Linked DNA regions of Formosa agariphila KMM 3901. The protein of the gene in region 1 binds, or shares a complex with, the protein of each later gene. Links are inferred from orthologs where the notes say so. Each region holds a gene or a part of one and is shown in the gene's direction. Other genes may lie near its edges.

What was found. The genes of interacting proteins can lie anywhere in the genome.
Region 2: the proteins of BN863_RS05710 (region 1) and uvrB are in contact, whole or in part, in a crystal structure (PDB 7EGT), measured with the Thermus thermophilus proteins. The link is inferred for Formosa agariphila KMM 3901 from one-to-one orthologs. Residues at the interface, in WP_096412145.1 of Thermus thermophilus: His654, Arg656, Phe657, Gln666, Asp668, Glu669, Lys680, Arg681, Leu682, Ser683, Lys685, Tyr686, Ala687; in WP_096411307.1 of Thermus thermophilus: Glu23, Leu25, Arg26, Asp27, Gly28, Glu29, Arg30, Phe31, Arg55, Glu326, Asp327, Phe328, Glu379, Ser382, Gln383, His398, Gly400, Arg401.

Annotation. Positions count from the first base shown.
Region 1 is NZ_HG315671.1:1,354,386-1,357,424, forward strand. The notes cover bases 32-3,023. They hold BN863_RS05710 (ATP-dependent helicase), read left to right. Parts: upstream 32-347; coding sequence 348-2,699; downstream 2,700-3,023. Other genes in these bases: BN863_RS05705 (hypothetical protein), read left to right, coding at 32-234. Outside these bases: more of BN863_RS05705, read left to right, coding at 1-31. UniProt on the Escherichia coli protein: A helicase with DNA-dependent ATPase activity. Unwinds DNA duplexes with 3'-5' polarity. Translocates on single-stranded DNA with 3'-5' polarity. Initiates unwinding more efficiently from a nicked substrate than double-stranded DNA.
Region 2 is NZ_HG315671.1:869,796-872,780, reverse strand. What follows is about bases 17-2,954. They hold uvrB (excinuclease ABC subunit UvrB), read left to right. Parts: upstream 17-452; coding sequence 453-2,456; downstream 2,457-2,954. Other genes in these bases: BN863_RS03780 (hypothetical protein), read right to left, coding at 2,457-2,858; BN863_RS03790 (T9SS type B sorting domain-containing protein), read left to right, coding at 17-398. Outside these bases: more of BN863_RS03790, read left to right, coding at 1-16. UniProt on the Escherichia coli protein: The UvrABC repair system catalyzes the recognition and processing of DNA lesions. A damage recognition complex composed of 2 UvrA and 2 UvrB subunits scans DNA for abnormalities.

The DNA of each region.
Region 1 (3,039 bases):
GTGAAGTATGAAGATATGAAACTTCAGATTTTAAATAAAAAACACCAGAAAAATAAATTTTTATCTTCGGTAGCGAACTTATTTCTTAGAAATGATTCCGACAAAAACGATGATGGATTTATTACAAAATCAGGTCAGGTAGAACGCGATAAAACCAAGTCTGTTTTCAACTTCTTCTGGTTAAATGTAAAGGAAGGCTTAAAACTTGTGTTTGTGGGCGACGGGATTATTTAAGTGCGTTTAGTGTTAGAGAATCATACAAAATGGGCAATGTTTATAATTATTTATAAATCTATTTAGTTAAACGGCCAACAAAGGTTAATTTTACAATCTAAATTGTATGAACATTGGAGAAGTATTTAAGTCAGTTAAATGAAGCACAGTTAGCACCAACAATCCAGATGAACGGCCCTATGATAGTTATCGCAGGTGCGGGTTCAGGAAAAACGCGTGTGCTTACCTACAGAATTGCCTATTTAATGCATAAGGGAATCGACCCTTTTAATATTTTATCGTTAACATTTACCAATAAAGCAGCACGCGAAATGAAAGAGCGTATTGCGACTATTGTTGGTCAAAGTGAGGCTAAGAATTTATGGATGGGAACATTTCACTCGGTATTTGCTAAGATTCTTAGAATAGAGGCAGACCGTTTAGGATATCCAGCAAACTTCACCATTTACGATGCGCAAGATTCTCAGCGTTTAATTTCATCTATTATAAAGGAGATGGGATTAGATAAAGAATTGTATAAATACAAATCTGTATTTTCTAGAATCTCTTCATATAAAAACAGTTTAATTACCGTTCGTGCTTATTTTCAGAATCCTGAATTAATCGAAGCAGATACAATGGCTAGACGTCCGCGTTTAGGAGATATTTATAAAGAATACGTTGATCGTTGTTTTAAATCTGGAGCTATGGATTTCGATGATTTATTATTGAAAACCAACGAACTTTTAACACGTTTTCCAGAAGTATTAGCAAAATATCAAGATCGATTTAGATATATTTTGGTCGATGAGTATCAAGATACAAACCACTCACAATATTTAATAGTAAGAGCACTGTCCGATCGTTTCCAAAACATATGTGTGGTTGGGGATGATGCGCAAAGTATTTATGCGTTCCGTGGTGCCAATATTAATAACATTCTGAATTTCCAAAAGGATTACGACGATGTAAAAATGTTTCGACTAGAACAAAATTACAGATCGACTAAAACAATTGTAAATGCAGCGAATTCTATAATCGATAAAAACGAAACCAAATTAGATAAGGTGGTTTGGACGGCTAATGATGAAGGGAATAAGATTAAAGTAAATCGTTCTATGACCGATGGGGAAGAAGGGCGCTATGTAGCGAGTACCATTTTTGAAACGAAAATGAACGAACAACTTAATCATTCAGATTTTGCTATTTTGTATCGTACCAATGCGCAGTCTCGTTCTATGGAAGACGCGTTGCGTAAACGTGACATTCCATATCGTATTTATGGTGGATTGTCATTCTATCAGCGTAAGGAGATTAAAGATATCCTGTCGTATTTACGAATTATTATCAATCCGTCTGATGAAGAAGCGTTAAAACGTGTGATTAACTTCCCGCCACGAGGTATTGGACAAACAACTATAGATAAGTTGCTAATCGCTGCAAATGGTTATAAGCGTTCTATTTTTGAAGTGATGAAAAACATCGATAAAACCGATGTAAAGTTCAATTCAGGAACTAAGAATAAGTTGATGGATTTTGTGACCATGGTAGAGAGTTTTCAAGTGATGAATGAGAATGTAAATGCTTTCGAACTTGCCGACCATGTCACAAAAACAACAGGATTAATAAAAGAATTCAATAAAGACACCACGCCTGAGGGTGTTGCTAAGGTTGAAAATATTGAAGAGCTATTAAACGGTATTAAAGATTTCGTTGAAGAACAGAAAGAGCTTGCAGATACAACAGGATCTTTAACCGAATTTTTAGAAGATGTTGCACTGGCAACCGATTTAGATAATGATACTGGAGAAGATGATCGTGTAGCTTTAATGACTATTCACTTAGCAAAAGGACTAGAGTTTCCGTATGTGTTTATTGTAGGACTTGAAGAAGATTTATTTCCAAGTGCTATGAGTATGAACACGCGAAGTGAATTAGAAGAAGAACGTCGTTTGTTTTATGTGGCTTTAACACGTGCAGAAAAACAAGCGTATTTAACTTATGCGTTGTCAAGATACCGTTGGGGAAAATTAGTAGATTCTGATCCAAGCCGATTTATTCAAGAAATAGACGAGGAGTATTTAGATATATTGACGCCTATTGAAGAACGTAGAATGAATCCGATGTTAGATGCTAACATTTTTGGAGATGCAGATACGCCAAGACCAGGGAATATCCGATTTAAGCCAGCTAAGCAATTACCAATTCAGAAAAAGGGAGCTTCAAAATTACAAGGGCCAGCTAAAGTTCAAATCAATACACCTAAAAACTTAAAACCAGTAAGTAGTACTGGAGCAGCAGAAGGTGCTAATTTATTCGATAATAAATTAACAACAGGAACCATTGTAAAGCATTTACGATTTGGTAAAGGAGAAGTTTTAAAAATTGAAGGTGCAGGAGCAGATACAAAAGCTGAAATAAAATTTGAAAATGGAGGTAATAAGAAACTATTGCTTCGTTTTGCTAAATTAGAGGTTTTAGGGTAACAGAAATATAATTAAGGTTAAGATTAAAAAAGTTCAGAATTCATTATTCTGGACTTTTTTATTTTAATTGACCGTCTATTCGTGATATAGTTTATGACAGATAATAAAGTTTCACTTAGTGAGTGAAGTAGTGCTAGTAAAAATCTTCTTCGTTGGGTAAATTTTTTATTTTATTGTTTTTACTAGTTAACCAATAATCAGTAGGAAAAAACGCTCACCTATATCGAAAGCATATGGTAATTCTTCTTCTTCTAAACTTGAAATCATTTGGTAATAGCATGCTTCGTTATTACCCATACACTGTTCAATAAAATCTGAGTTTTCTTTTATAAAAATATCA
Region 2 (2,985 bases), 480 kb from region 1 along the record:
TAGATAATGGTCAATTTCAAACCTCTAATATTTTCGAAAATGCAACTATTGGTGAGCGCGCAATTTCGGTTAAAGATGAAAGTGGTTGTGGCGAAGGTTATACAACTGTCGTGGTTATCGATATTCCTAAGTTCTTCACACCAAACCAAGATGGCTTCCACGACACCTGGCACATTATCGGGATTGAATCTTTAGATCAAGTAGAAATTAAAATTTTCGACCGGTATGGTAAATTACTTAAAATACTAAATAGAAATAACAACCCAACTTTTGAAACCGGCTGGGATGGCACTTATAACGGTGCGCCCATGCCAACCAACGACTATTGGTATACAGCCAGTATAAACCATAATGGAAGATATTTTAAACGCAAGGGACACTTCACTTTAAAACGATAACAAAACAGCGCGTTACTTTTATTTTTCTCCATTCAAAATGTTTAAATTTGTGATATGCGATTTAAAATAAAATCAGAATTCGAGCCTACCGGAGATCAGCCTACAGCGATTAAAAAATTAACGCAAGGGATTAACTCCGATGAAAAATTTCAAACATTATTAGGAGTTACTGGTTCAGGAAAAACCTTTACTGTTGCTAATGTTATTCAGGAAGTACAACGCCCTACCCTAGTTTTAGCTCATAATAAAACATTGGCTGCGCAACTGTATTCAGAATTTAAGCAATTTTTTCCAGATAATGCTGTAGAGTACTTTGTGTCTTACTACGATTATTATCAGCCGGAAGCTTACATTCCTGTTTCTGGAACCTATATAGAAAAGGATTTATCTATAAACGAAGAAATTGAAAAACTACGATTAAGCACCACCTCATCTTTACTTTCTGGTCGTCGCGATGTATTAGTGGTTGCTTCGGTATCTTGTTTATACGGAATTGGAAACCCTGTAGAATTCCAGAAAAATGTAATTACTTTAGAGCGTGATCAAGTTATTTCTAGAACTAAATTATTGCACAGCTTAGTACAGAGTTTATATTCGAGAACAGAAGCCGAATTTAATCATGGAAGTTTCAGAATTAAAGGAGATACTGTAGATATTTTTCCAAGTTATGCTGATGATGCTTATAGAATTCACTTTTTCGGAGATGAAATTGAAGAAATTGAAGTGTTCGATGTGCAAACCAACGAAGTCATAGAAAAGTACGACCGTCTAACCATCTATCCCGCAAACATGTTTGTAACGTCTCCAGATGTCCTACAAAATGCGATTAAAGATATTCAGGATGATTTGGTAAAACAACACGATTATTTTAAAGATATTGGAAAACATTTAGAAGCAAAACGATTAAAAGAACGTACCGAATTCGATTTAGAAATGATTCGAGAACTAGGTTACTGTTCTGGTATCGAAAATTATTCAAGATATTTAGACGGCCGCCAACCGGGTACGCGCCCCTTCTGTTTGTTAGACTATTTCCCAGATGATTTTTTAATGGTAGTTGACGAAAGTCACGTCACGATTTCACAAGTTCATGCCATGTATGGTGGCGATAGAAGCAGAAAAGAAAACTTAGTAGATTACGGTTTTAGATTGCCAGCAGCAATGGATAACAGACCGCTTAAATTTGAAGAGTTTGAAGCACTTCAAAACCAAGTTATTTATGTAAGTGCGACGCCTGCAGATTATGAATTAGAAAAAAGTGACGGAGTTTATGTGGAACAAGTTATTCGCCCTACTGGACTTTTAGATCCTATAATTGAAGTTCGACCAAGTTTAAATCAGATTGATGATTTAATAGAAGAAATTCAACTTCGTATAGAACAAGATGAGCGGACTTTAGTAACGACGCTTACAAAGCGTATGGCAGAAGAATTAACGAAATACTTAGATCGCATTCAAATCCGTTGCCGATATATACATAGTGATGTGGACACCTTAGAGCGTGTAGAAATCATGCAAGATTTACGTAAAGGATTGTTCGATGTATTAGTGGGTGTAAACTTACTTCGTGAAGGATTAGATTTACCAGAAGTATCTCTAGTTGCCATTTTAGATGCAGATAAAGAAGGCTTTTTACGTTCGGCACGATCTTTAACACAAACGGTAGGTCGAGCAGCACGGAACCTAAATGGTAAGGCTATAATGTATGCAGATAAGATTACCAAAAGTATGCAGAAAACTATAGACGAAACCGAATACAGACGTGAGAAACAAATTAATTATAACACAGCTAATAATATGGTACCAAGAGCACTAAACAAAAGTTTAGACAGTGCCTTAGCTAAAAATTCTGTGAGTACTTACAGTTACGAGTTGGAGGCATTAAAAGCAGCAGAACCTGAAAGTGAGTATTTAACGAAACCTCAATTAGAACAAAATATTAGAGACAGAAGAAAATTAATGGAAGTAGCAGCCAAAGATTTAGACTTTATGCAAGCGGCTAAATTTCGCGATGAAATTAAACATTATCAAGACAAGCTTGAAAAATTAAAACACTAATTAATTATACTGAACTTTAAAAATATCGATTAATACCTCTGGCGGTACACATTTATTAGGAAACCCATCCATTAAATAAAGTACTCTGTTAATAGACTCATGACTTAAGCCCATTGTTAATCCGAAGTTATAAAGTTTTACAAGTTCCTTTTTGGTACGCTCGTTTTCTAAGTTCATTAATAATACTAAGCGGTGAAACTGAATAATCCGTTCGCTATAAGACTCGACATTCTTATAAGCGATTGGATGCTTCATAAGATATTCGAAATCTGACCTACAAATGTCTAGTTGTTGAGACACCCCAAGCAGAAACTTATATTTCTTACATTTAACTTCCGTATCTGTTTTAGCAAAAGCTATCATTTCGGAAAGCAGACTCAGTTTTTCAACGCGATTTATCATGTTAAGACACCCTTAATATTTATAACATAAAGTTAATTATAATAGATATTTTATAATCGTAGATAAAATGTAACTTGTCGAAAATATAAAAAACTTTAATCGACTAAACCTTACAGAAAAACGGAAA